DNA from 3 places in the Leminorella grimontii genome. Region 2 is predicted to be linked to each of the others. Evidence: riboswitches for the same ligand, from Rfam matches in the RefSeq annotation. Region 2 holds a riboswitch; each other region holds the start of a gene.

Region 1 (9,717 bases), 1.8 Mb from region 2:
TGCTCAGCCCTAAGCGCTGCAGTATCAGTCATGATACTGCCGGGATAAACGGTGAACGGCGTCAACGAAGGCCCCGGCATGCTCGGGCGGTACGTCTTGATGAATACCGTGTCCCAAATTGAACACGTGACCATCGCCTTGGCCAAACCCGGCCAGGATCTCTGCGACCTCCTGCTCAATTCTTGCTGGCGAGGCGTACAGCATTGAGGGATCCATGTTGCCCTGCAGAGCCACGCGAGAGCCAACCCGACGTCGCGCATCGGCGATATCCGTTGTCCAATCCAGTCCTAACGCATCACATCCAGTATCAGCCATTGCCTCCAACCACTGTCCGCCCCCTTTGGTGAACAGAGTAACCGGCACTCGGCGGCCTTCGTTTTCCCGCATCAGACCATCAACAATCTTATGCATATAAGCCAGAGAGAACTCACGATAGTCGCGCCCAGTCAGTACGCCGCCCCAGGTATCGAAAATCATTACCGCCTGTGCGCCGGCGCGGATCTGAGCATTCAAATAAAGGACCACGCTGTCGGCCAGCTTGTCTAACAGCAGGTGCAGCGTTTCAGGCTCGGCGTACATCATCTTCTTAATCTTGGTGAACGCCTTACTGCTGCCCCCTTCGACCATATAGGTCGCTAGAGTCCACGGGCTGCCTGAAAAGCCGATAAGGGGGACTTCCCCTTTCAGATTCCGACGAATAGTGCGTACGGCGTTCATAACGTAGCCCAATTCCTGCTCGGGATCGGGCACCGGCAGTTTCTCTACGTCAGCGCGGCAGGTTACCGGGCGCTCAAAGCGCGGCCCCTCTCCCGTTTCAAAATAGAGCCCGATCCCCATGGCGTCAGGAACGGTAAGGATATCGGAGAACAGGATTGCCGCATCCAGAGCATAGCGCCGCAGGGGCTGCAGGGTGACTTCACAGGCCAGTTCGGCATTTTTACACAGCGCCATAAAATCGCCAGCCTCAGCGCGGGTTGCTTTATATTCCGGCAGATAGCGCCCTGCCTGCCGCATCATCCATACGGGAGTCACGTCAACGGGCTGGCGCAGCAAAGCGCGCAGATAGCGATCGTTTTTTAGTTCATTCATTATTTTTATCCTCGATAATTGCGCGCATTGTAACATGCAGGGGCTTCTTCCTACAGCTGACAGGTCACACCGCTATTGTCCGTGTTCTCGTTCCGCCCGACATAAGGCAACCGTGTCTTCAATAAGGCGGCGAGCGACCGTCCCCGGCGGCGGCAACATGGGTAATCGGTCGTAATCAAACCAATTGGCGTCAAGCAGCTCGGACTTATCGATTTTCAACTCTCCGCTGTCATAATCGGCTAGGTAGGCAACCATTAGCGAATGGGGGAACGGCCACGGCTGCGAGGAGATATAGCGCAGATTTTTTATCGACAGGTTGCTCTCTTCGTGAACCTCGCGGGCAACGGCCTGCTCCAGCGTCTCCCCCACTTCGACGAAGCCAGCCAGCGCGGTATAGATGCCGCCGCGGTGTCGATTATGCTGGGCCAACAATATCTTGTCCTCCCTACGAATGGCGACAATGACGCAGGGAGCTATCTGCGGGTAATAGCGCTGATGGCAGTTCGGACACAGGCAGGCCCACTCCCTGTCGCTAATGGTCATGGCGTGCCCGCAGTAACCGCAAAAGCGGTGTGCGCGATAAAAATCCTCTAGTTGAACGGCTCGGCCGGCCAGTTGAAACAGACCACGATCCTCATTGAGCAATTGGCGCACCGACGCCATATCCCGCGCTCGCGACTGACGCACCAACCACACGGGGTGGCTCTGCCACTCACCGATGCGGTACGCCCTCTCGCCGCTTAACTGAAAATCCTTTGCAAAACCAAAAGGCAGCTCCCCCTTAGGAAGCCACAACTTACCGGCATAGCTCAATAACCACCAGCCAGACTCATCACCGCGTAACTGTTGTTCCATGACCGTCTTGCTAAACCTCTTATTTACTGGCAATCTAACAACGGTTTTTACATTATCTTAACTTTTCCAACCAACTTAATGACTCTGGACATCCTATGCTAAACCGACTTGAAACTCTAACTGAGCGCGTGGGCGGTAACCATCAATTGATTGACCAATGGTTAGAGTCGCGCAAAAGCCTGCTCGTTACTTATTATCGTCTGGTTGGTATTAAACCAAACAAAGAGAAAAATATCCCTCTTAATGAGAAAGCGCTGATCGACTTTGGCCATCACCTGGTGGACTACCTTTCCGCTTGCCATTTTCATATCTATGACAGAATCATTATTCAGGATGAAGGCGCTACAAGCCCCAATCTCGCCCCTGGTCAAAAAATTTATCCGTTGCTAGAAGAAAATACTAGAAAAATCATGGCATTTTACGATAGCTATGTTGAAAAAGGCATTAATGACGACACCATATTACAGCTGGATGAAGATCTTTCAACGGTAGGCGAACTGCTGGCAAATCGGTTTATGCTGGAAGATAAGCTGATTGTAGAAGCAATTAAAAACTGGGAAAGCCACCACAGCTCAACCAAGCAGTCATAACGGCAAAGCGGACAAAAATCCCTTTGCCGTTTTTATCGTCTTACCTATACTGTGCTTTACCGCCTTTATGGCGGCTAATCTTGTCGGAGTGCCCAGCGACCTTTATGGTGCGGGCTGAGACCGTTAATTCGGGATCCGCGGAACCTGATCGGGCTAATACCCGCGAAGGGAACAAGAGTAATTCAATTCGGATAGGAAAAAGGCCACCGCGCTAATTTTCGCTATCCATTACTCCCTCCTCGAACTCCGGACAAGCAATCCCCACTTGTTATTTTTGGAGTTTGCTATGTCTAACCGAAGAATCCAACGCGCTCAGGCGCAGCAGTTTATCGCTCAACTACAGGGACACGCGTTCCCCAATTCGCACAGGGTGTATATTCAAGGCTCCCGCGACGATATCCAAGTTCCCATGCGGGAAATATGCCTCAGCCCGACGCTCATCGGCGGCACGCAAAGCGCCCCCCAGTATGAAGAAAATGAGCCAGTTCCCGTTTACGATACGTCGGGCCCCTACGGCGATCCGTCGGCCTGCATAGACGTTCACCAAGGGCTAGCGCCTCTGCGCCAACGCTGGATAGAAGAGCGCGACGACACCGAGCCCTTGACGAAGGCGTCATCACACTTTACCCAGCAGCGCCTTGCCGACGAGGGGCTCGATCACCTGCGCTATACGCACCTTCCGCCGCCAAGGCGCGCCAAAGAGGGCCGATGCGTGACCCAGCTGCATTACGCAAGAGCGGGCATCATCACGCCAGAAATGGAGTTCATCGCCTTGAGAGAAAACGTAGGCAGAGAACGCCTGCGTTCAGAGGCGCTGACGCGCCAGCATCCTGGGCAATCCTACGGCGCTCGCCTGCCGGAAAACATCACGCCGGAGTTTGTCCGCGCGGAAGTAGCTGCAGGCCGCGCGATTATTCCCGCCAACGTAAACCACCCGGAATCAGAGCCCATGATTATCGGGCGAAACTTTTTGGTAAAAGTTAACGCCAACATAGGTAATTCATCGTTAACCTCCTCCATTGAGGAAGAGGTGGAAAAGCTGGTCTGGGCTACCCGCTGGGGAGCGGATACCGTTATGGATCTCTCCACCGGGCGCTATATTCACGAAACGCGCGAATGGATAATCCGCAATAGCCCGGTGCCCATCGGCACCGTTCCCATTTACCAGGCATTGGAAAAGGTAAACGGCATCGCTGAAAGCCTGAACTGGGAGGTCTTTAAAGATACGCTTATCGAACAGGCTGAACAGGGGGTGGACTACTTCACTATTCACGCCGGTCTGCTTTTACGCTACGTGCCGCTGACGGCCAATCGCCTGACGGGCATCGTCTCACGCGGCGGAGCGATTATGGCAAAGTGGTGCCTCTCTCACCATAGAGAAAACTTTCTGTATGAGCACTTCCGCGATATCTGCGAAATCTGTAGCAAATACGATGTCGCACTCTCGTTAGGAGATGGCCTGCGGCCAGGCTCCGTGCAAGACGCCAACGACGAAGCCCAGTTCGCTGAACTTCATACGCTGGGAGAGCTGACGAAAATAGCCTGGCAGTACGACGTTCAGGTCATGATCGAGGGCCCCGGCCATGTTCCGATGCAAATGATTCACCGTAACATGACCGAGCAATTAGAACATTGCCATGAAGCGCCCTTCTACACGCTCGGCCCACTGACGACGGATATCGCCCCCGGCTATGACCACTTCACCTCTGGCATCGGTGCAGCGCTTATCGGCTGGTTTGGCTGCGCCATGCTGTGCTACGTCACCCCGAAAGAACATCTGGGGCTGCCAAATAAAGAGGACGTTAAACAAGGGCTGATCGCCTATCGCATCGCTGCTCATGCCGCCGATCTGGCCAAGGGACACCCAGGGGCCCAAATCCGCGATAACGCCATGTCAAAAGCGCGCTTTGAGTTTCGCTGGGAAGATCAGTTTAACCTCGCGCTGGATCCAGAAACAGCCCGCGCCTACCACGATGAAACGCTGCCGCAGGCGTCCGGTAAAATCGCCCACTTCTGCTCCATGTGCGGCCCCAAGTTCTGTTCAATGAAGATATCGCAAGAGGTTCGCGACTTTGCTAAAGAGCAAACCGCCTCCGGCGGCATGGCTGAAATGGCTCTGCGCTTTCGAGAGCGGGGAAACGAACTCTACCATTCCGCCGTTTCACAAATCGTCACCGAGGAGAATAACAATGACTAAGACAGCGAGCCTGGTGTCCCTGCCGCCGACGCCGTTTCCTCCAACAGCAAAACGACTCGGCCTCTACCCGGTCGTCGATACGCTGGAATGGATAGAAAAGCTGCTTAGCGCCGGCGTCACTACTATTCAACTGAGAATAAAGAACTGCCAGGACGACGAAGTAGAAGAAACCGTACGGCTGGCCGTTGAATTGGGAAAACGCTTCAATGCCCGACTTTTTATCAATGACTACTGGCGGTTGGCTATCAAACACAATGCTTATGGCGTCCATCTGGGCCAAGAAGATCTGTTGACGGCCGACCTGAAGGCCATCCACCAGGCTGGACTGCGCCTTGGCGTTTCTACGCATGACGATGAAGAACTTGCCAACGCGATCATCGTTCGCCCGTCCTATATCGCGCTTGGACACATCTTTCCAACGCAAACCAAAGAGATGCCGTCAGCCCCTCAGGGCCTCGCCGAGCTCAGGCGACACGTGTCGTCGATCCCCGATTACCCGACCGTCGCCATTGGCGGTATCAGCATTGACCGGGTAAAAGACGTTCTAAACTGCGGCGTGGGCAGCATTGCCGTTGTCAGCGCCATCACTAAAGCGCCGGACTGGCGCCAGGCGACGGAAGCGCTGCTTTCCATGATAGAAGATATGGAGCCATCGTCATGCTAAGCGACAGTGAATTTCTGCGCTACAGCCGCCAGCTGCTGCTAGAAGAGATAGGCGAAGAGGGGCAGCGTCGCCTTAAGCGCTCAACGGCGCTGATCGTAGGGCTTGGAGGGCTAGGTTCGCCGGTTTCGCTTTATCTGGCCGCCGCTGGCGTTGGTTCGCTGATTCTGGCGGATGACGATACGCTTCATCAGACAAACCTACAGCGCCAAATACTGTTTGATAGCGCTGACGTTAAAAAGCCGAAGGCGGAACTGGCGGCCAAGCGCCTCAAGGGGCTAAATCCGTCTATTAGCTGTCGGATTGAAACCCAAAGAATAACTCAGGACAGCCTGCCCACATTACTTCACGACGTAGATCTAGTGATTGACTGCTGTGACAACATGGCGACGCGCCACGTTGTCAACGCAGCCTGTGTCTCTCGCTCGCTGCCGTTGATAAGCGGCAGCGCCGTTGGCTTTAGCGGCCAACTGTTTGTACTCACGCCGCCGTTTGCCGAAGGCTGCTACGCCTGTCTTTACCCCGACAAAGAAGAGCCGTCCCGCAATTGCCGAACGGCCGGCGTGCTTGGCCCGATGGTCGGCGCTATCGGTTCGCTTCAGGCATTGGAAGCGGTCAAAATGCTAGCAGGAATGCCCTCAGCCCTTAGCGGTCAGCTGCGTCTATTCAACGGAAAGCAGCACGCGTGGACCAGCCTCAAACTCAGGCGAGATCCGCTCTGTTCCGTGTGCGGAGGGCAACATGCAAATCACACTGAATGATACCCCAATGGAACTACAAGACAGCGCAGCGCTGTCCGATCTCTTGGTGCAATTAGGACATCCCACTCAGGGCATCGCCATCGCCGTCAATCAAACTATTGTGCCCAAAACCGCTTGGGAAACGCATCGGCTCTACCACGGCGACAGCGTGCTGATGTTTCAGGCCATTGCAGGAGGCTAATATGTTAACAATCGCAGAAACTTCTTTCACATCACGCCTGTTCATCGGCACGGGAAAATTCGCCAATTCGAGCCTGATGACGCAGGCCATTGACGCTTCCGGCGCTCAGTTAGCAACGATGGCGATGAAACGCGTCTCGTTAGGGAAAAACTCAGATAACCTGATTTCTCCGCTTAGCCAACTTGGCGTTCGCCTTCTACCCAACACCTCCGGCGCCAAAAACGCGCAAGAGGCCATCTTTGCAGCCCGTCTGGCAAAAGAAGCGCTGGGTACCCGCTGGTTAAAGCTCGAAATTCATCCCGACGCCCGTTATCTACTGCCGGATCCCGTTGAGACGCTGAAAGCGGCGGAGCAGTTGGTTAAAGAAGGCTTCATCGTTCTTCCCTACTGTAGCGCCGATCCGGTTTTATGTAAGCGCCTCGAGGAAGCAGGCTGCGCGGCGGTCATGCCGCTGGGAGCGCCTATTGGCTCTAATATGGGCCTACAAACGCAGACGTTTCTTCGCATTATCATTGAGCAATCCAACGTTCCGGTTATTGTCGATGCCGGCATCGGCGCGCCCAGCCACGCGGCGCAGGCGATGGAGATAGGAGCAGATGCCGTATTGGTCAATACGGCGATTGCCGTTTCTCGCGATCCCGTCGGCATGGCTAACGCCTTTCGCCTGGCGGTAGAGAGCGGTCGACAGGCTTATCAATGCGGCCTGGGAGCCATTCGTCAAGACGCCACGGCAGAAGCGTCCAGTCCGCTAACGGCATTTCTTCATGAAGGTTCCCCTGCTTCCGTTAAGGAGCCGCAATGAGCGCCGATTTTCAATCTCTTTGGCAAACCGTCGACTGGGAGAGTACGACGCTTTCTATCTACGAAAAAAATTCCGCTGACGTTGAGCGCGCTCTGCAGGCCGAAAAATGCAACCTGAACGACTTCATGGCGCTGATTTCTCCCGCGGCTATGGCCTATCTGGAGCCTATGGCCCAAAAAGCCCAACGGCTAACCCGACAACGCTTTGGAAATACGGTAGGGTTTTATGCGCCGCTTTATCTCTCAAACCTATGCGCCAACGACTGTACCTATTGCGGTTTCTCTATGAGTAACCGAATAAAACGCAAAACGCTGTCGGAAGAGGAAATATTGCGCGAGTGCCAAGCGCTTAACGATCTGGGATATCAGCATATTTTGCTGGTAACCGGTGAACATCAGGGAAAGGTCGGCATGGATTATTTCCGACGCAGCCTACCGCTAATACGCCAACGCGTCAGCTCGCTGATGATGGAAGTTCAGCCTTTAGCAACTCAAGACTACGCAGAGCTTAAGTCGCTGGGATTAGACGCGGTTATGGTCTATCAGGAAACCTATCATGCACGGACATACCAGAAAAACCATCTTAGGGGGAAAAAGCAGGACTTTTTCTGGCGTATGGCGACGCCTGAAAGGCTAGGCGCTGCAGGGATCGATAAAATAGGTTTGGGCGTGTTACTCGGGTTATGCGAACAGTGGCGTACTGACAGCTACTTTTTGGCGCAACACTTGAGATATTTACAAAATCGCTACTGGCAAAGCCGCTACTCGATTTCTTTTCCGCGTTTACGCCCCTGCGCTGGAGGGATTCAACCAGAAGCCGTTCTCAGCGACGCACAGCTGGTTCAGCTTATCTGCGCCTTCAGACTGTTCGCCCCCGAAGCCGAGCTGTCGCTATCCACGCGAGAATCGCCCCGTTTTCGCGACAGTGTCGTCCCCTTGGCTATCAACAGCGTTAGCGCGGGATCGAAAACGCAGCCGGGCGGATATGCGGACGATAAACCGGAACTGGAGCAGTTTTCACCCCACGACAATCGTTCACCACAGCAGGTCGCCTCAGTGCTGCTACAGAAAGGCCTTCAGCCAGTATGGAAAGACTGGGATGGTTATTTGGGAAGAGGATCGCAATGCCGCTGAAAAACAATTAGCTATCAGAGAAAAACGTCGAAACGTCGCGCATATACCAACAAAAGCGATCGCTATGATTGCCAAAGAGCCATACCGTAGCGGCGTGAGGGCGGGAGCCTTCTCCGGAACCGAATCCCCCTAGGTTCCGCTTTCCGCCAAAGGCTTTCAACATTGCCTTAGGCATCTTCCGCAAGCAAAAGCCTGGCCAGACTATTGGCCGGGCTATTCTCTAACTAAAAATGTTGCATAATTAGCTATTGAGTGATGATGCAGGACCTTCAGCCAGCAAAAACGCTCTCATTCTCTCTCGCTGTGGATGCTGCTTCAGCCAGTTGCGTAATTCCTTAAGCTTTTCGTAATCGTCCTCTCCCAGCAAAGAACGATACATTTCATCAAGCCTGTCGTCCGCCTGCGCTTCGCGCACCTGTCGCTGCCAAAAATCGGTAAACAGCGTATTTAGTCTTCCCGCAAGACCGTGCGCCTTCAATAGTTCCCACTCCCCTTTATCCAACCAGATGCCGTTAACTCTGGCGCTGAGGTCTAATCGATGAGCAGTGTCTTTTGAGATACGAAACTTCGTCATCAATGCTCCCGTCATTGGGCATAGAAGCGCCTTCTCCGTTTCCTCAGCCTCTAAAGCCGCGTTTGCGAGCGAAGGTGAAACTACAGGAACCTCATGTTTATGACGTAAATAATCTTCCAGCATCAGCCAGTTTCCCCCGCAGTTTGGGCAATGCTGTACGGGTAAAAAACCGTCTAAACGTTCAGCTTTAAGTTCAACGGTTTGGCATTTTGGACACTTCATGCATTCTCTCCCTGATCGCGATAGTTAATCATTCAACGGTGCCGTTTACGCTGCACCTTTGGATTGGGTGCGGCCAACAGGTTAGCGTTTAATAAAATTTTCTATTTAAAAACACGCTTTTAAATAATAAGTTCGTCTAACTATATTAGTCCAATCTTATACGTTTTGACATCAATAATAGAGATTGTTCTAATAGATCAATGCATTGCCACATTAAAAGGCCTCACCCAACACGCATACCTTAGCATGTGATCTATATCGCATATTTGAATAAGTATGGCCATTCAGGCTACACTCCATCCCGAAGTTCGTAATGGACTATAGTTAGATGAAACACATTGCCATGCTTTGTGTTTCTTTATCTTTTTTAAGGAAAAATGAATCATGTTTAGAAAGTTATGCGCCGAATTTTTCGGTACTTTTTGGTTAGTTTTTGGTGGTTGTGGTAGCGCTGTTTTAGCTGCGGCGTTTCCCGAGCTAGGCATTGGGTTTGCCGGCGTAGCCCTGGCGTTCGGTCTTACCGTACTAACGATGGCCTACGCCGTGGGACACATTTCCGGCGGACACTTCAACCCAGCCGTAACGGTTGGCCTGTTTGCCGGCGGTCGTTTCCCCGCAAAAGACGTTATTCCCTACATCATCGTTCAAACGA
Region 2 (9,717 bases):
CCCTGAAACCAGACCGGAGCGGTGATAAAGCGCTCCATCAGGTAGCGTTCGTGCGGACGAACGTCGGCCTCGTACACGGGAATACCGGCTTCCTCCAGCTGCTTTTCCAACCTTTGCAGCTGACGGTATTGGCTACAGTATAATCCGTCGACCGGACGACGCTGGAAGTCCCGCATCGTGAGCGGCCTTATCCGGCAGCCGCGCTCGCTGGCTATAAGAGCCTCAACGGCGGAACGCCGGTCTGCGAGAACGAAGGCAACGGCCTGCTGGAGCGGCAGGCGCAGTCGGACCGGCCCGCTGTCGGTCGCCAGCCAGTAGTCAATCTCAATCCCCGCGGGGGTGTCCCGCCAGTGTCGAGTAAGAATAAAACCCCGTTGCGCCGTGCTCACGCCCTATGCCTTTTATCGTCGTAAAATATGCTTATGCGAATAAAGCCTAACATGTATATCCATACAGGCGTTAACGCTTTTGGACGCGTCCGATACCGTCGCCGATTTCAAGCGGAAAATCCGTTGCAAACTGCCGCATAGTGTATACATTGAGCTTATCGAGCGTCATTTTTATCAACATAGCTAATAAGGACAGTCATCCGATGAAGGGGAAACTTCTCGCCTTTTTGACCGCCGCCGCGCTGTGCTCTGCGGCTTCGGTTCAAGCATCCGAATTAAACGATGCCCAGCGCGCTCAGGCGCTGCTCCAGTTTGAACAACTTCAGACCGCCGTCGCGAACAAAGACATCGGCGCGGTGAGCCGATTTATCGAACCGGAAGTGTTCCAGCTTGACCACCTAGCCGCAGGGGAAAGCGGGCCTGAGATGTGCTCGGCCGGCGATGGTTCCATCGTTATGGAGCAAAAGGATATCGAGGCCTGCGGCGCCAACGTGCTGCGAAACCTTCAGTCTATCCGTCAGATTGCGCTAAGCGCCGACGGGCGGGGCTTTAAGACGCATAAAACGGAAGACAAGGAGAACGGCTGCGTCACCACCTTCAGCGGCAGCTTTTCCGCCAAAGAGCTTGGCGATTACGCGCCGGGGATGCTGGTTCGCATTGAGGTTGACGCGCTGGATAGCGCAACGGACGAGCAGGCCGAAGGCTGCGTTGGGCTGACGAATCATTATTTTACCTTCAAGAATAACCGGCTGATGCTGACGTCGAGCCAGTCCTTTCCGTGATGCATTAGGCTTTACAATCCCGCCGGGTCCGGCGGGATCTTCGATCGTGGTCACATCCTTGCGTTTTGGTTGACGTTTAGACTGCTATTTTCATGAAAGCGTGTTCTACCCTTAAATCAGGTGGTCGGTTAACTGTGCGCCACAGCCTGAAAACACGCTTTTTAGGAGAGATATCCGCCATTCTTTAAGCTGCCTGTGCGTCGTAACGGACGCCGATGGCTTTTTGCGCCGCCTCAATAGGTAGGGGTAACGAACGATGAAGATACAGATGTGGTCAGATTTTTCCTGTCCGTTTTGCTATATCGGCAAGCAGCACCTTAAGAGAGCGCTGTCCGCATGCGGGCTTATCGAGCGTGCAGAGATCGTTTTTCGAAGCTTCGAGCTGGATCCTCGCGCCGTTTCGCTACAAAGCGGAGATATCTATCGTCACCTGTCGGAAAAGTACGATATGGGCATCATGGAAGTAAAAGAGATGACCGAACAGATTGCGCGTCAGGGGGCCATTGCCGGCCTGAGCTTTCGCTTCGACAGGCTCATTCCTACCAATACGTTTGATGCGCATCGGCTGCTGCATTTCGCCGCGGGCAGCGGTTCTGCCGATGCCGTCGGCGAGGCGTTGTTTTACGCGTCGTTTACCGAGGGGCGAAATCTGTCTGACCGGCGCACGCTGGTTGAGCTTGGACAGAAAGCAGGGTTGAACGTCGACGTAGCGAGAGAAATGTTAGTGAGCGATCGCTATGGCGAGGCGGTGCGCGCCGATGAAGGGCTTGCCCGCCAGCTGAAAATCACGTCGGTGCCTTTCTTCATTTTTGATAATAAATATGCGGTGTCGGGCGCTCAACCGGTAGACGTTTTTAGCGACGTGCTGGTGAAGGTGGAGCAGGAGGCGCAAAGGCTTGGCCGCCTGAACGGCGGCTCTTCCCATCAGGAGGACGCTTTTGGCTAACGGCGTGGCCGTTAGCGAACTCCGAGAATTGCCGCTGCTTCCGAGCCGCCGCTCAGCAGCGCGGCCGTCGGCCCGTCATAAACGATACAGCCTTCATTCACCAGCAGCGTTCTGTCGGCGATGCGGGCCGCATCGTCCAGATTGTGCGACACCATCAACAAGGTGAGCGCTTGCTCATCGCAGACTTCTTCCAACAGCGTGAGCATATCGCTTCGCAGCGCCGGATCCAGCGCCGAAAAGGGCTCATCCAGAAGCAGGATAGGCCGGTCTCTCACCAGGCAGCGAGCCAGCGCCACCCGCTGACGCTGACCGCCGGACAGCTGCGACGGCAGGCGGTCCATGTAGTCGAACAGGCCAACCCTGCTGGCAATATCCCGCCTTTTTTGCCTTTGTTCTTCCGACAGGCTAAGCCCGGGATCCAGGCCCAGACCGATATTTTGCTCGACGGTAAGGTGCGCGAACAGATTGTTTTCCTGAAACAAAATGGAAACCGGGCGCTCGGACGGCGGCGTGTCTCGGTGATCTTGCCCGTTAAGCTTAAGCTCTCCGCTGTGCGCAAAAACAAAGCCGGCGATAAGGTGCAAAAGCGTGCTTTTACCCGCGCCGCTGGGGCCGAGAATAGCGATGCGCTCGCCCGACTTGGCCTTAAGAGTAAAGCGCAGGAAAAGCGGCGGATAGGGATAGCAGAGGTCATCAAGTGCGATCATGGCGTCCGGGTAACCGTTCAATCAGTGTAAACAGGGCGAAGCTTACCAGCAGCAGCAGTAGCGAAGTAACGGCCGCAGACGCGCTGCGGTAGTTGCCTAACTGCTGGTAAAGATAATAGGGTAAGGTGCGAAATTCGTCATTGCCAAACAGGGCGATAACGCCGAAGTCGCCGATAGACAGCACGCTGGCAAAGGCCAGCGCCTGAGCCATAGGGCGCTTGAGCGCGCGAAGTTCGATCCATTTCAGGCGACTATAGCCGTTCATTCCGAGTGACTGGGCCAGCAGCGTATAGCGTTCCGCCAGATCCCGCATCGGGTTTTCCAGCACTTTGAGCGCATAGGGGATGGCCATCAGCGCGTTAGTGAAAATAACCAGCCCGTCGGCGGATTTAGGCAGGCCAACGCTGTGGCTAAGCAGCAGGAAAAAGCCGGTGGCCAGCACGATAGCCGGCATGGCCAGTATCATCATGCCGCAGGCCTCAAGTCGGCCTCCCCAGGGGCTGTAGCGAAGCTTAAGCTCTCTGCTGCTCCACAGCAGCATCACGGTAAGCGCGAGGCAAAGCAGGCCGGAAGCGGCCGCGATGCGCAGCGACGTCGACAGCGCCTGCCAAAGCGCGCTCTGGCGTAAAACGTTTGGGGCAGCGGCGTTTACGCCATCGATGATGACCGACAGCAGCGGCGGAATCAAAAACAGCATAGTGCCAACAATAAGCATGGCGTCGACGGCTTTACGCAGGCGCGAGTCTCGAGGATCGCGCCAGCGCAGGCCGTAGGTCGCGCCAACCGGCGGCGCGGCGTTGAGACGTTGGCTGACGAGCACCACGACGATACAGCAGAAAAGTTGGATCAGGCCGAGCAGCGCGGCGCGTTGCAAGTCGAAGTCGTAATAAAGCGCTTGGTAGATGGCCAGCTCAATGGTCGTTGCCCGGGGGCCGCCGCCGAGGGTGAGCACGGTGGCGAAGCTGGCGAAACACAGCATAAATACCAAAGCCAGAGTGGGAAGAAGCTGGCGCCGCAAGGCAGGCCATTCGACGAAGCGAAAGCGCTGTCGGGCGTTCATTCCCAGCTGTGCGGCAAGCATGCGCTGTTCAACGGCCACGCCTTCCAGCGCCTGTAGCAGCAGTCGGGTCGCCAGCGGCAGGTTGAAAAAGGCGTGGGCCAGCAGGATGCCCGTCAGGCCATAGATAGAAAACTCCGGCGTGAAGCCCATCAGCCGCAGCAGCTGAGAAAGCCAGCCCTGCTGTCCGTAAACGCTCAGAAGTCCAAATACCGCCACCAGCACCGGCAGCACCAGCGTCATGGCGCACAGGCGAAGCAGCAGCGTTTTGCCGATAAACTCTCGGCGAAACAGCGCCCCGGCGATAAATACCGCGGGCGTCACGGCGATGACGGCGGATAAGAATGCCTGCCAGAAGGTAAAGCGTACGACGTGCCATAGATAGGCGTCGCTCGCCAAAGCGCGCAGATTGCCCGGCGGCGCGTATAGCCATAGGGTGATAAATGCGGCCAGAGCAACGCTGACAATAAGGCCCGCAGACAGGAGGCCCGGCCAAAGCCAGGGCGCTATCAGCGGCTGACGGCGCTTTGCCACGTCCGAATCCAGGATGCGCGGTTGGCGTCAACGTCCTCTGCGCTGAACTGAAGCGCTTTGGTCGGCTTGGCTAAGCGTGAGAATGCCTCCGGCAGCGGGATGTCGATAACCGGATACATCCAGTTAGCGGTGGGGATTTGGCTTTGGAAGGCCGGCGTTGTCATAAACGCCATAAATTTATCCGCCAGCTCCGGCTGTTGGCTTGCCTTGAGGCGCCCTGCGACCTCAACCTGCAGGTAGTGCCCTTCTTCAAACGGCGCGCTGACGTAGCGGTCGATTTTTTCTTCAATCATGTGATAGGCGGGCGAGGTGGTGTAGCTCAGCACCAGATCGGCCTCGCCTTTTAAGAACAGCTTGTAGGACTCGCTCCAGCCCTTGGTCACGGTAACGGTTTTTTTTGACAGTTTTTGCCAGGCTTGTGCTGCCTCATCGCCGTAGACTTTCTGCATCCACAGCATCAGCCCTTGGCCGGGTGTACTGGTGCGCGGATCCTGGTAGATAACGCGCCACTTTTGTTCGCCCTCTAGCAGCTCTTTCAGGCTTTTAGGCGGATTTTTTAGCGCCTCTTTGTTGTAAACAAAGGCGAAGTAGCCGTAGTCGTAGGGAATAAAGGTGTCGTCCTGCCAGCCGCCGGGGACGGTGAGTTTCTTCATGTCCTCATCTTGGCCGTGGGGGGCGAACAGGCCGGTTTTTTTAGCCGCAGCGGTAAGGTTGTTGTCTAACCCCAGAACGACGTCGGCAGGGCTGTTTTTACCTTCCATCCGCAGGCGGTTGAGCAGAGAAACGCCGTCGGACAGGGGAACGAGATTGAGCGTACATCCGCATTCGGCCTCAAAAGCCTGCTTGATCTTGGGCCCCGGGCCCCATTCGGAGGCAAAGGAGTCATAGGTGTAGACGGTCAGAACCGGCTTTGTGTCGGCAGCAAAGATAGGGCTGGCGGCGATAAGCAGCAGCGTAGTAACGACGGCTTTTCTTAACACTTTGCGCTCCTGGTTTTTATAAATAGCTATAAAAAGCTATAAAAAAGTCATAAAACAAAAGGAAACAAAGGTCTTTGAGTCAACGGCGCGTTGAGCGGTAGGCTTAGGCTATACGCGTTCTCAAATCCCTCCGCCGGCATTAACCGGATCAGGTTCTACGGGTAAGGTTCAGGCGACCGAACGCATTCTCAGCTTTTAGGCAAGCACCCCGTTGAGGTGAATATATTGTAGTTGCTCTCGCCGCGGGGAGGAAGCGGATTTATTTTAAGGCTGCGGCGAGAAGAGGGCTTATCCCATAAACTTATGCCAATAGAGCGATATGGGAACAATCAGAACCAGTGCCGGAAGGAAGTTAACCACGGCGAAGGTTTTTATTTGGGCGATGCGAAGCCCTACGGCAATCATCAAAATTCCACCGCAGGCAGAGAAGTCGCCCAGCGTAACGTCGTCCATAAAGGGCATGATAAGGCGAGCGGAACAGAACAGGGCGGCCTGAATGGCTAACTGGGGAAGGGCGATAGTCATAACGCCGACGCCGAGGGTCGTTGCGAAAATAGCAGCGGTGAAGACGTCGAGCAGCGATTTCACCAGTAAAAGCTGATAGTCGCCGGTCATACCTTCCGTCAAAGAACCGACGACGCCGGTGCCGCTGGCGCAAAACAGCACGATAAGAGCGGTAAAATTCTGACTATAGGCTTCCGGCGTCATGCCGTGATGGCGAGTTGGAACAATATGAGCCAGCGCGCGTTGAATAAAAGAACCGAACTTCTGAACGCCTTTTTCCATATAGCAAAGTTCGCCGATGGCGACGCCCAGAATCAGCGCCAGCGCGACGGCGGGCAGCTGATGTACTTTGATCGTCATGACGACGCCCATCGCGATGGAGGTCATAGCAAACGCGGCGGGAAGCCCTTCGCGCAGGCGTAGAGGAATGATGGGCGCGAGTAGAAGGCCGAGAGCGCCGCCAAAAAAGATTGCGGCGCCGTTAAGATATGGACCGAGCATGTATTTTCCTGAATTAATCAATCAAACTCTGACGCAAGGATTAACGTCCGCGCGGTTAAATCGAAGGATTTAGCGCAGGCGCCGTTCCTGGCGATGACATAAGCGTTTACAGAATTCGCTGTCCGCAGAAGTTCGATGGACAATTTTAGAGAAACTGATGATAACGCGTTGGGAATCTAAAAAGCGGCCCTCATTTTGGCGAAATAAGGCGCAACAGTAAATAGGGCGGCGCGGGATCGAGTAAGAATTTTTCTTATACGATCCTTTTGCGAGCCTTTTCCCTACCCATTTTCTTTCAATAGATGAAGCATCTTTGTCAACGCCAGGTCATTTGTATCCGGTTGGCTGAGCTGAGTGAGCCTGTAAGGGCTCTGGCACTCTTGTACGTTTTCTTCGTCAGAAAACGCCTGAGAGGGCGTGAAGGCATAAACGCCCAGTGTGAAGGCGCTAACGACCATCATAAACAGGCTGAGGTAAAGCCCACGGCCTTGACGTTTGGCTTTGATGGCCGAGGGGCCTGTCACCCAGGCTGTCCGCATCGATGCGATGTCCTGAAGGTAAGCGCTTTCGTTTTGAGGAAGCGATTCGCTGGATTCGGCAATCGTGAAAGTAGGGGGCGCGACCCGCGTCGTTTCTATCTCTGCCGCTGCTTTATCTCCGTCTTCGGCAGGCGTTTGCAAAACGCAGTAGGCTTTTTCCAGCAGATAGCCTTTTCGTGGAACGGTGATAATGACCTTCTGATCTTTCCCCGAGTCTTCCAACGCGGCCCGCAGCGCGTGTATTGCGTTGGGGAGGCTGTTTTGCCCAATGACTCTCTTTTCCCAGACCAGAGAGTTCAAGCGTTCTTTGGAAAGTATGGCGCCGGCGTGCTCGCTTAAGATCAGCAACAGCTTGAATTGAAATTCACCGAGGCGTTTAACTTCTTTTGTCTCTTGATGAATGATGGAATCAGTTGCGCTATCGATTAGCCAACCGTTAATGACGCAATGCGTGTTTTTGCTATCTTTTTTCATAGAAAGAACAAGCCTTATAAACGGCATTTTGATCGATAGAACGACGGTTGATGACGCGGTGTTTTCTTCCTGAATACGGCAGTCTGATTTGCGCGAAGATGATTATAGCGGGGCGCAGCGTTACTATCGGTCAAAATGGGGTTTTAAAATAATATAAAAATTATTTCTTGATTAATGTGTTGCCTGCCTGGGTTTTGTATGTCAGACGTGGATATATTAATACGTTAAGCAGTTAAAATAATCAATAATCAAATAATAGTTATTTTAAATAATAATTATCGTATCTTGTTGTTTTAAATTAGGTTATATTTTTATGGGCAATTAGGTAAGAATTTGTTTCATTATGATAATTTATTTTAATTATTAAATTTATCAAGTTCTTACTATTGTTTTTGTTTTGTTGTAACTATGTTTTTATTTGGTTGTTATTAGTTAATGGAAAGATGTTAATAAGAATAAATCTCTTTAACTCTATAGAATAATATAGGGTAAAAACCTTTTTAATATTATGGCCTTTAAGGGGCGGTGATGGCTTTCTAATTTGAGAAAGTATTTTCTATAAAGATGATTATATTAAAGGGCTGGTAGGGTGGGGGATGAATTATATTATGGCTTAAAAGTGTGTGGAAAACACATTGGGTTTTTAATGAGGTAAGCCCCTTGCCGGGGCTTACCAATCAAAATGACGGCCTATCGCAAGAACGCTGGCTGCTTCGCTTCATAGGCGCCGATCGCATCGTCGTGTTGCAGCGTCAGGCCTATACTGTCCAATCCGTTAATCATGCAATGCTTGCGGAAAGGGTCGATGGTAAAGGCGTAGGCCTTATCGCCCGCAATCACCTTTTGATTTTCTAAATCGACGGTAAAGGTGACGCCTTCCTGTGCCGCTACCAGCGCGAACAGTTCGTCGATTTCCGCTTCGGCCAACGTGACCGGCAGCAGCTGGTTGTTAAAGGAGTTACCGTAAAAGATATCGGCAAAGCTTGGCGCGATCACCACTTTGAAGCCGTAGTCTGTCAACGCCCAGGGCGCGTGCTCGCGAGAGGAGCCGCAGCCGAAGTTTTCGCGCGCTAGCAGAATGGACGCGCCCTTATAGCGCGGCTTGTTCAGCACGAAGTCCGGATTGGGCTTTTGCCCCGCGTCGTCCAGAAAGCGCCAGTCGTTGAACAGGTGCTGGCCAAAGCCGGTGCGGGTGACCTTTTGTAGAAACTGCTTGGGAATAATGGCGTCCGTATCTACGTTGGCGGCGTCTAACGGCACTACGATGCCGGTATGTTGAGTAAACTTCGTCATGCTGTTGTCTCCTTAAGCCAGCGAACGGATGTCGGCAAAGTGGCCGCTGATGGCTGCGGCGGCGGCCATCGCGGGGCTAACCAGGTGAGTACGCCCACCCCGGCCCTGACGGCCTTCAAAGTTACGGTTGCTGGTCGACGCGCAGCGTTCGCCCGGCTCTAACCGGTCGTTGTTCATCGCCAGACACATTGAACAGCCCGGCAGGCGCCATTCAAAGCCGGCTTCGATAAAGATTTTGTCCAGGCCTTCTTCTTCCGCCTGCGCTTTCACCGGGCCGGAGCCCGGCACTACCATGGCGACGACGCCGGGTGCGACTTTGCGCCCCTTGGCGACGGCGGCTGCGGCGCGCAGGTCCTCAATACGGGAGTTGGTGCAGGAGCCGATGAACACTTTGTCGATGGCGACGTCGGTCATCTTCTGGCCCGCTTTCAGATCCATATAGGCCAGCGCCTTTTCCGCCGAGGCGCGTTCAACCGGATCGCTGAACGATTCGGGGGCAGGGATTGCCTGATCGACCGCCATTACTTGGCCCGGGTTGGTGCCCCAGGTTACCTGCGGGGCGATGTCGGCGGCGTTGAGCGTCACTACGGCGTCAAACGACGCGCCCGGATCGGACTTCAGCGTGCGCCAGTAGGCGACGGCTTCGTCCCACTGTTCCGACTTGGGTGCGAACTGGCGGCCCTTCACGTAGCTGAAGGTAACGTCGTCCGGCGCGACCAGCCCGGCCTTGGCGCCCATTTCGATCGCCATGTTGCACAGGGTCATGCGGCCTTCCATCGACAGCGCTTCAATGGCTTCGCCACAGAATTCCACTACGTGGTCGGTACCGCCGGCGTGGCCGATTTTACCGATAATGGCCAGCACGATGTCCTTCGCCGTAATGCCCGGAGCGGTAGCGCCGTTCACTTCGATTTTCATCGTCTTGGCGCGGGCCTGCTTCAGGGTTTGGGTTGCCAGCACGTGCTCAACTTCAGAAGTGCCGATGCCAAAAGCCAGCGAGCCGAACGCGCC
Region 3 (9,717 bases), 2.0 Mb from region 2:
CGAGATGTTTGGGGTATATAGAATTACTGCTTTCTTTAATATCGAATAAATATATCCATATTCGTTATTTTTTCGTAAATAAAACGGTTGTTGCTGTTTATTATTTCTTCTTTGTTAAATGTAGGTGTAATTTTTAATTATTTCTTGTTTATAAATATAGCCGGGAAATAGTATTGATTGGGAAGCGATCGAGGGGCGGCGTCTTGGATGTTCAAGGTCGTTTAAGTTTGCTGTCAGGAAGGTAGGTGGAGGGAAGGGGAATCGCTTAACCTCAGACCTCAAAAGAGGCCGAAGTTAAGCGACGTTGGGGCTTAAAGAGGCTATTCGAGGGAAACGGGGACGACGTTCTCGCTCGGGAAGCAGCCAAGCACTTTGACCGAGCGCGTAATTGGGCGCAGGTCTTCCAATGCGCCCTGCATTTCGATGGAGTTCAGGTTGGCCTGCATATCGATATAGAACATCTCCTCCCACGGATTGCCGTTGATGGGGCGAGATTCCAGCTTGGTCATCACGATATTGTGCTTACGCAGCACCAGCAGCGCCTCGACCAGCGCACCAGACTGCTGGCCGGTCGCCATGATTAGAGTGGTCTTGGCCGGTATTTGCGCGGCGACCTCAATGGGCTTACGGGCAACGACGATAAAGCGGGTGATGTTTTCTTTTTGGTTAGCCCGTATGTGTTCCAATACCTGAAGTTGGTACAGCGCGCCCCCTGGCTCGCTGCCGACGGCGACCGCGTGCGGCGACTTGAGGCTTGCGACTTTTTCCATAGCGGCAGAGGTGCTCTCGCAGTATTCGATTTTCCAATCGGGGAAGCCGCTCAGGTACTGGGTGCACTGCTGGAAAGGCTGCGGGTGACTGTAGAGGGTGGTGACTTGATCGAGCGTCGTCTCCACCGCGCTGAGCAGGCAGTGGTTAATCGGGTTGGTCAGTTCGCCGACGATAAACAGGCTGGTGGACTGCAGGAGATCGTAGACTTCATTAATCGATCCCGAGCTGGTGTTTTCGATAGGCAGCACGCCGTAGTCTGCCTGGCCGGTTTCAACCAGCTTAAAGATGTCGTCGAATCGGCTGCATCCGCATTCGACGAGGCCGTCAAAGTAGCGGGCGGCGTATTGGCGAGCGGCCAGATGCGAGTAGGAGCCCTTGGGGCCGAGAAAGGCAATTCTGGCGGTGCTGAGCTTGTCCTGATTGATAAACTGCTGCAGGAGTGCCTGTTGCGTCAGTACGGAGTCTTCAATGATCAGCTGAAATACGCGGGTAATGTAGTGCCCGTCCAGGCTGTGCTTTTTGCCTTCTTCAACCAGGCGGCCAAGCAGCGCGCGCTCGCGTTCCTTATCACGGATCGGTAGATGGGTGGCCTGTTTGGTGCGTGCTACGTCCAGCGCCAGGCTGCGGCGCTGCGCCAGCAGTTCCAGCAGTTGCAGGTCAAGCGCGGTAATGCGTTCTCTGAGTCCAAGCAGTGGGTTTTCGTTCATAACGTTGTGTCACCTGTTTTTATACCCGTCATACTTCAAGTTGCCTGTGCGTTGGCTGTAAATACTCGGCCCATCCATGGGCCTCGCCCTTGCGGGCCGCCGCAAACGGCGTTCAAATCTGTTCCAGACAGATTTGTCGTTCACCCCAGTCACTTACTTATGTAAGCTCCTGGGGATTCACTCCCTTGCCGCCTTCATGCAACTCGAATTATTTAGGGTATATGTTCTGTAGTAATAAAAAGCGTCCAATAAAAAAGCCTCCCTTTTGGGAGGCTTCAGTGTTCGTCTTCGCTTTCTTTCTGCTCGCTTCGGAGCTACGGACGAAACGCCTCCCAGTCAGGGGTGGCTAAAAAAGAAAGCGAAGAAAAACGGCACGGATCTCATTGCGTTGGAAATATCCTGAATAAAAAGATGCCCTAACTTAACCGGCACCTTTCCGCTCTGTCAACCGATATTGTTCATCGGCGAAGTAAAAGGCCCAAATGCAGGGAAGGCGAAGGCGTTATGGCCTACCGGAATGAAAAACGCGCCCCGGAGGGCGCGTAAAATAAAAAAGAGAAATCAAATCAATCTTCTTGCAGCTGCTGCAGATTCGCTTCCTTTACGCTGCCGTCGGCGCGGCGGGCTTCCGCCTTGTGCTGCACTTTGTTGAGCTGGCGTTCAAGCTTTAACAGCAGCTCGTTGATAGCAGCATACATGTCTTCATGTTTGGCGCTGGCGACCAGTGGGCCGTTCGGCGTTGTTATCGTCGCATCGGCAACGAACACTTTAGGTTCTTTAGAAAGTACGATATGGGGATTAATTAACTGAACCTGCCATTTCTCCAGCTTTTTGAGACGGTCTTCGACGTGAGTGCGAATTGCCGGGGTAATATCCATTTGTTTGCTAGTAATATTTACTGTCATATAACTTACCTCTTTATCAGTCAACTGCCGTCAAATTCAATTTTAGAATACCGCTCCGGGCAAACAATTATGTGATCGAAATCAATTTTTCCTTTGCCCTGAAGTAAAGATGGCAGAAGTGTGATAACCGTAGTGGTTTGCGACTTTCTGCTTGAGTAATCAGTATAGCTCAAGCAATATTATCAGTTGTGTCGACCTTACAAATCTGTACAAAAGAACACCAATTCCCCTTTTTTTAATCAATTATTTTTTATCTTCCGCAATGTTCCACTTCATTTGAGCGCCTGCGGCTGCGCCTTTTTGGCACCTTGACCCAAACGAAAATTCGTCGAATAATGACCTTCTGACTCGGGGTGCTTCGCTTAACGCGCGGCTGAGATATCACCCGTATTACCTGATCTGGATTATGCCAGCGTAGGGAAGTCACCGTTTCCCAACGGACCTGTCTTCTTCTCGCCGGTTGGGAGCCTTATGACCTCATCTGACCCTGTTATTCTTTCCGGCGCGATTGCCGCCGATTCTCTTTCCCTGCTGCGTAAGAAAGCGCCGCTCATACACTGCCTGACCAATCAGGTAGTGCAGAACTTTACCGCCAACGTTTTGCTGGCGCTCGGCGCTTCCCCTGTGATGGTCGTTTCCCGGCAGGAGGTCGCTGAATTTGCCGCCATTGCCGACGCGCTATTGGTCAACGTAGGGACGCTGCATGACGAACAGAAAGACGCCATTACGCTGGCGGTCGCCTCGGCCAATCGAGCCGGCGTTCCCTGGGTGCTCGATCCGGTTGCCGTCGGGGGCCTGCACTACCGCACGGCGTTTTGCCGGGAGCTGATAGCGCAAGGGCCTGCCGTTATTCGCGGCAACGCCTCTGAAATCATGGCTCTGGCGGGAAGCGCCGCCCGTGGGAGGGGAGTCGACAGCGCTGATGCGTCCTTCACCGCGCTGCCTTCGGCGAAAGCGCTGGCGCAGGAGACGGGAGCGGTGGTGGCCGTAACCGGCGACGTTGATTATATCACCGACGGGCATTTGACCTACTCTGTACCCTACGGCTCCCCGATGATGACCCGCGTGGTCGGCACCGGCTGCGCGCTGTCCGCCGCGGTGGCGGCGTTTATCGCCGCCAGCAAAGAGCGGCGACTGGAACGGGCGGCATCTGCCTGCATGGTGATGGCCGCCTGCGGCGGCATTGCGGCGGCTGAGGTCGATGGGCCGGGCAGCTTTACGCCGCGCTTTCTGGATTTGTTTTATCAGCTTAGGCCGCAGCGGCTAGAGGAGATGACGGTATGAGAATTAACGCACTGACTATTGCCGGTACCGATCCGAGCGGCGGGGCGGGCATTCAGGCGGATTTGAAGGCCTTTTCAGCGCTGGAGGCCTATGGCGCCAGCGTAATGACGGCTCTGGTGGCGCAGAATACGCGGGGCGTGCAGTCCGTCTACCGCATTGAGCCGTCGTTTGTCTCCGCCCAGCTGAGTTCCGTGCTGGACGACGTCAGAATTGATACCGCCAAGATAGGCATGCTGGCGGAGTCTGACATTGTGCATACCGTCGCCGACGCGCTGGAACGCTACGATATCCCCTTTGTTGTGCTGGATACCGTGATGGTTGCCAAGAGCGGCGATCCGCTGCTGGCGCCGGAAGCGGTGGCGGCCATTCGTCGGCGCCTGCTGCCGACAGTGTCTCTGATTACGCCAAACCTGCCGGAGGCCGCCGCGCTGCTTGAATGCGCACAGGCTGCAAGCGAGCGTGAAATGCTGGAGCAGGGAGAAGCGCTGCTGGCCATGGGGTGTAAAGCAGTGCTGATGAAAGGCGGGCACCTGAGTGAATCCGAAAGCCCGGACTGGCTGATAACGCCGCAGGGAAGCCAACGTTTTACCGCGCCGAGGGTAGCGACTCGCCACACTCACGGCACTGGCTGTACGCTGTCGGCCGCGCTGGCGGCATTACGTCCTCGCTGTGACGACTGGCCGCAGGCGGTCGAAGCGGCGAAGGCCTATTTGCAGGGCGCGCTTGTAGCGGCGGATTCGCTGGAGGTTGGCGGCGGCATTGGGCCGGTTCATCACTTTTATCGCTGGTGGTGAACGTTGAATGAAGGTCGGGCGCTAAGGCGCCCGATGCTTTTTCTAACGAGAATATGAAGACCGTCAGGCCTGAGCCTCTTTCTCCACTGGCGCGCTTTGACGCAGCGCCTTATCGCAGTTGCTCATCGCCCATGCGGTATCCAGCATGCGGTTGGCGAATCCCCATTCGTTGTCGCACCACACCAGCATTTTCACCAGATGCTGGCCGCTGACGCGGGTTTGGGTTCCGTCGACGATGGCGCTGTGCGGATCGTGGTTGAAATCGGTAGAAACCAGCGGCAGCTCGGTATAGTCAACGATGCCGTTAAGCGCATTGTTGGCGGCGTGCTCCAGCAGGCGGTTAACGTCGCCGACGTTGACCGGCACTTCCAACGTGACGCTCAGGTCGATGGCGGTGACGTTAACGGTAGGAACTCGCACCGAAATCGCCTCGAAGCGATCGCAAAACTTGGGGAAAATGCGGGTGATGCCCGCCGCCAGCTTGGTATCCACCGGGATAATCGACTGTCCGGCAGCGCGGGTGCGGCGCAGATCCTTGTGGTAGGCGTCAATTACCGGCTGGTCGTTCATGGCGGCGTGGATAGTGGTCACCGTACCCGAACGGATTTCGAAAGCGTCGTCCAGCAGCTTGATGACGGGAATAATGCAGTTGGTCGTGCAGGAGGCGTTGGATACGATGCGGTGCTCCGCGCGAAGAATAGCGTGGTTGACGCCGTAGACAATCGTTGCGTCGAGGTCGTTGCCGCCGGGGTGTGAAAACAGCACCTTTTTGGCGCCGGCCGCAATGTGGGCTTCGCCGTCGGCCCGGCTGCCAAATACGCCGCTGCAGTCCAGCACGATGTCGACGTTAAGGGACTTCCACGGCAGATTGGCGATCTCTTTTTGATGAAACAGCTGGATGGCGTCATCGTCAATCCACAGCATCTTCCCTTCCTGGCGGACGTTCCGGGCGAAGCGACCGTGGGTTGAGTCATATTTCAGCAGGTGAGCCATTCCCTTAGGCTCGGCCAGTTCATTAATGGCGACGACGCTGATATCCCTATTCCGGCCGGATTCGTAAAGCGCACGCAAAACGCTGCGGCCAATGCGGCCAAAGCCGTTAATGGCGATTCGAAGGGTCATGTTATTCCTTATAGGTACTTGGGGCCGTTCAGCCCTGTTGTCATGCCGGATTGGCAGAATAACACAATGGAGTAAGGGAAAAAGCCTTCCGAAAGGCGTTTAATAGTAAAAGATCATGCGCAAATGTTGACGGCGATGTAGCGTTGGATGAACAGAATGTGCTTTTTTCAACGCGTTTTCGAACTTAATTTGCCGTCGCCTCCGATTATTGCTTCATAATCAGCGCCGCTTTAGATAGCGCTTTTTGTTCTTTACATGTAGTAAACGTCATGAATACAAACCTCTTTACCGCCCGCTGGAGCCGCTCCGGCAACCTGCTGTGCCACGGCGAGTGGCAAATTACCTATAACGGAATCCCCATCCTCCTCCCTGAACGCCTGCGTGACAAAGACATGGGCACCTACGGCATATATGACATCATGGATCCCGATAACGAGCTGTTTGCCGACGGCCTGAAGGAAGACGACTGGATTTTGGAAAATTTGGAGTGGCTGGCGGATTTTTTTGCCGAAAACGACATACCCATTGAAGAACCGCTTATTCGTCAATTTTATCAAGAAATTAACCGGCAGGACTGGCGCTGCACCAGCTGTGCGGGATGCATGTAGCCGGTTGATCACGCATAAAAAATAGGGTTGAACAGAAACAAGTGGATTCATATAGTTACCTTTGTAAATTAATTTCAAGGGAGAAGCCGTATGAAGTGGATGCTATGTGCCGTCGTGCTGCCGCTGGTTGGATGTGGAACTTATCAAAGCGGATGCGACGTCAGGGAGCCTTTGCCTATTTACAAACGCGACGCCGATACGGGAGAGTACAGGCGCGATCGGCGAATGGAGCGGGTTCGGGAGCAGGGAATGCGAGACGGTTCGACGGACGGCGGCGCGATGGGGTGTCGATAGCGTTGTCTACCGCTCAAAAAGCGCGGTAGAGAGTTCGGCAACGTAAATTCCTTCCTGTGAATAGGCAGTTACGCAATGGCCGCGCATGTGATAGAACACGGCGGTCAGATTTTTATCGGCGACAGCAGTAAGGGTTAGGTTATCCCGTTTCTTCATTGACTGGGCAGGCTTGATATCCATAAAGGAAGCAGCGCACGGCCTGGCGCACATGGAGGTCGATCTCTTCTTCCGACGGCGCGGGCACGCCGAACAGCGCGTCCTGCATCAGATTACACTTAATCAGGTTGATCAGGTGGTCGCAGGCCAGATGAGGGTCGGTTTGAATCAGCTCGCCGCGGTCCATGTAGCCTTTGAGAAACGATTCCAGATAGCGTGAAACGCGGCCCGGGCCTTGGGTAATAAAGAATTCGCCCAGCTCTTTGTCGTGAAAAGACTCCGTCAGCAGCAGGCGATAGGTATTGACCATGCAGGGCTGAAGGATGGTGCTTAGAAAGTTGCAGCCAAGCTGCACCAGCTGCTGTTCCAGCGTTTTGTCATCATCATGACGAAAGTTGAAAACGGCGGCGACGTGCTCAATGCTTAGGCCGATAACGGCGGTCAGCAGGCCGCGCTTGTCGCCAAAATAGCTGTAAATAGTCTGCTTGGAACCGCCGCAGCGCTCAATAATCTGATCCAGGTTGGTTTGGGTATATCCTTGCTCAAGAAAAAGATCGCTGGCGGCCTTAATAATTTTTTGCTGTTTTAGCTTTGTCGATGGGCGCATGTAAATACCTCGCGAATGTCGTGTCATTAGAACAGCATTCGTTCTGCTATGCAATTCCCCTTAGTTTATTGATTAATAAAAACTAAATTCGAAAAATAGCGCGTTATCGGCCGTTTTACGTACTTATTAGTACGAATTTTGCGCGGGGCGGCCTTTTAACTTTGCCAGATACTGATGCTGGAAAATGCACATACGAATGGCGTCACGATACTCTCCGTTAATAAAAAACTCGTGCTTTAACGTGCCTTCGATTTCAAAGCCCAGCTTGGCGTAAATGTGGATGGCTTTTTCATTTTCCCTGTCGACTATCAGATACAGCTTATACAGGTTGAGCACCGAGAAGGCGTAGTCCATCGCCGAGCGGGCGGCCGCGCTGGCATAGCCTTGGCCTTGAAATGCCGGATCGATAATTATCTGGAACTCCGCCCGGCGGTGAACGTGGGTGATTTCCACCAGCTCAACCAGCCCGACGCGCTGGCCTGCGGCTTCAATGATAAAGCGGCGCTCGCTCTGATCGTGAATGTGCTTGTCGTACAGGTCCGACAGCTCGACGAAGGCTTCGTACGGCTCTTCGAACCAGTAGCGCATGATGCTGGCATTATTATCCAACTGGTGGACAAACCTTAAATCTTCGCGCTCAAGAGGGCGCAGGGTAACGAGGGGACTGTGGCCCGACATGGGAACTCCATAGGAATATAATCGCATTGTTAAAAACGAGCGCGCGGGGCGCCCGTTAACTAGCTTAGTCGGGTTTTTGGTGGGAGGGCAAGGGGCGTTTGTAGGAATGCGGCCAAGAAAATCGACCGCCTTGTGCTATTTAAAGCTGATATCCCTGAGCCGACAGCGCCTCTCCATCCATCCAAACCTTGCCGTCGCGCATGGTGAGCCGCCCGTCGACAAACCAGCTCACCACCAGCGGATAGATGCGGTGCTCCTGCGCCTGAACGCGCTTGGCGAGCGTCTCTTCCGTGTCGTTTTCAAGCACCGGAACGGCGGCCTGAAGAACGACGGGGCCGCCGTCGAGCTCTTCGGTGACGAAGTGGATGGTCGCGCCGTGCTCGGCGTCGCCGTTTTCCAGCGCTCTCTGGTGGGTGTGCAGGCCGGGATATTTCGGCAGCAGGGAAGGGTGGATGTTGAGCAGCCTGCCCGCATAGCGGTTGACGAATGCTGGGCTCAGGATGCGCATGTAGCCTGCCAGCACCACGAGGTCCGGGCGATAGGCGTCGACGGCGTCCGCCAGCGCGGCGTCGTAGGCGGCGCGGTCGGCAAACCCGCCGGGTTCGACCACTTCGGTAGCGATCCCGGCCTGGCGCGCGCGCGTCAGCCCATAGGCGTCGGCGACGTTGCTGAAGACCGCGCAAATGCGGCCGTTAATTTCGCTGCGGGCGCAGGCGCCAATCAGCGCCTGAAGGTTGGATCCGCTGCCGGAAATTAAAACGACGATCCGTTTCATCAGCGGATCACCACGCGCTCATCGCTGTTGGACGCCTGAATTTTGCCAATTTTCCAAGCGGTTTCTCCGGACGCGTTCAGGCGGGCAACGGCGTCGTCGGCAAGCTCCGGCGACAGCGCGATAATCATGCCTACGCCGCAGTTAAAGGTGCGGTACATTTCGCGGCGCTCGACGTTGCCCGCTTTCGCCAGCCAGTCAAAGACCGCAGGCCAGCGCCAGCTGGCTTCATCAATCACGGCCTGCGTTCCTGCGGGCAGAACGCGGGGAATGTTTTCCCAGAAGCCGCCGCCGGTAATGTGGGCGATGGCTTTAGCGTCGACGTGCTCAAGCAAAGACAGGATGGACTTGACGTAAATACGGGTGGGCGCCAGCAGGCTGTCGGCCAGCGGTTTGCCTTCAAGCGTCGCGACCTGAGGGTCGGTTTTGCTGACTTCAAGAATCTTGCGAACCAGCGAATAGCCGTTGGAGTGCGGGCCGCTGGAGGCCAGCGCAATCAGCGCGTCGCCTTCACAAACTCGGCTGCCGTCGATAATTTCGGACTTCTCGACCACGCCGACGCAAAAACCGGCGACGTCGTAGTCTTCACCGTGGTACATGCCGGGCATCTCCGCCGTTTCGCCGCCTACCAGCGCGCAACCGGACTGCTTACAGCCTTCGGCGATGCCGGTAATGACGCGGGCTGCGGTATCGACGTCTAACTTGCCGGTTGCAAAGTAGTCCAGGAAAAACAGCGGTTCAGCGCCTTGAACAATTAAGTCGTTGACGCACATGGCTACCAGGTCGATCCCGATCGTGTCATGGCGCTTAAGGTCCATCGCCAGGCGAAGCTTGGTGCCGACGCCGTCGGTGCCGGAAACCAGCACGGGTTCACGGTACTTCTTAGGCAGAGCGCACAGCGCGCCGAATCCACCGAGGCCGCCCATCACTTCCGGACGGCGGGTTTCTTTGACGACGCCTTTAATACGATCGACTAATGCATTGCCGGCATCGATGTCCACGCCGGCGTCTTTGTAACT

What was found. Region 2 has a riboswitch for thiamine pyrophosphate ahead of thiB (thiamine ABC transporter substrate binding subunit). Riboswitches for the same ligand answer to the same signal wherever they lie in the genome.
Region 1: another riboswitch for thiamine pyrophosphate. It lies ahead of thiC (phosphomethylpyrimidine synthase ThiC); the one in region 2 lies ahead of thiB (thiamine ABC transporter substrate binding subunit).
Region 3: another riboswitch for thiamine pyrophosphate. It lies ahead of thiM (hydroxyethylthiazole kinase); the one in region 2 lies ahead of thiB (thiamine ABC transporter substrate binding subunit).

The regions. Positions count from the first base shown of each region.
Region 1 is NZ_CP146357.1:465,401-475,117, reverse strand. It holds gene nfi (deoxyribonuclease V) at 1-32, opposite strand, end outside; gene hemE (uroporphyrinogen decarboxylase) at 25-1,089, opposite strand; gene nudC (NAD(+) diphosphatase) at 1,162-1,944, opposite strand; gene rsd (sigma D regulator) at 2,040-2,534, shown strand; TPP riboswitch at 2,609-2,722, shown strand; gene thiC (phosphomethylpyrimidine synthase ThiC) at 2,821-4,731, shown strand; gene thiE (thiamine phosphate synthase) at 4,724-5,395, shown strand; gene V8L73_RS02370 (HesA/MoeB/ThiF family protein) at 5,389-6,153, shown strand; gene thiS (sulfur carrier protein ThiS) at 6,134-6,334, shown strand; gene V8L73_RS02360 (thiazole synthase) at 6,336-7,136, shown strand; gene thiH (2-iminoacetate synthase ThiH) at 7,133-8,269, shown strand; gene V8L73_RS02350 (hypothetical protein) at 8,511-8,843, opposite strand; partial or broken gene V8L73_RS19820 (hypothetical protein) at 8,997-9,065, opposite strand; gene aqpZ (aquaporin Z) at 9,450-9,717, shown strand, end outside.
Region 2 is NZ_CP146357.1:3,009,818-3,019,534, reverse strand. It holds gene V8L73_RS14015 (DNA polymerase II) at 1-389, opposite strand, end outside; gene V8L73_RS14010 (hypothetical protein) at 593-1,171, shown strand; gene V8L73_RS14005 (DsbA family oxidoreductase) at 1,428-2,117, shown strand; gene thiQ (thiamine ABC transporter ATP-binding protein ThiQ) at 2,129-2,824, opposite strand; gene thiP (thiamine/thiamine pyrophosphate ABC transporter permease ThiP) at 2,811-4,415, opposite strand; gene thiB (thiamine ABC transporter substrate binding subunit) at 4,391-5,395, opposite strand; TPP riboswitch at 5,503-5,616, opposite strand; gene V8L73_RS13985 (DUF554 domain-containing protein) at 5,684-6,400, opposite strand; gene V8L73_RS13980 (winged helix-turn-helix domain-containing protein) at 6,682-7,413, opposite strand; gene leuD (3-isopropylmalate dehydratase small subunit) at 8,104-8,706, opposite strand; gene leuC (3-isopropylmalate dehydratase large subunit) at 8,719-9,717, opposite strand, start outside.
Region 3 is NZ_CP146357.1:1,048,241-1,057,957, forward strand. It holds gene pheA (bifunctional chorismate mutase/prephenate dehydratase) at 321-1,478, opposite strand; Phe leader region at 1,726-1,863, opposite strand; gene raiA (ribosome-associated translation inhibitor RaiA) at 2,045-2,383, opposite strand; TPP riboswitch at 2,723-2,821, shown strand; gene thiM (hydroxyethylthiazole kinase) at 2,855-3,667, shown strand; gene thiD (bifunctional hydroxymethylpyrimidine kinase/phosphomethylpyrimidine kinase) at 3,664-4,461, shown strand; gene epd (erythrose-4-phosphate dehydrogenase) at 4,525-5,583, opposite strand; gene V8L73_RS04990 (hypothetical protein) at 5,853-6,191, shown strand; gene V8L73_RS04995 (hypothetical protein) at 6,282-6,485, shown strand; gene V8L73_RS05000 (TetR/AcrR family transcriptional regulator) at 6,625-7,248, opposite strand; gene speG (spermidine N1-acetyltransferase) at 7,375-7,926, opposite strand; gene purN (phosphoribosylglycinamide formyltransferase) at 8,066-8,701, opposite strand; gene purM (phosphoribosylformylglycinamidine cyclo-ligase) at 8,701-9,717, opposite strand, start outside.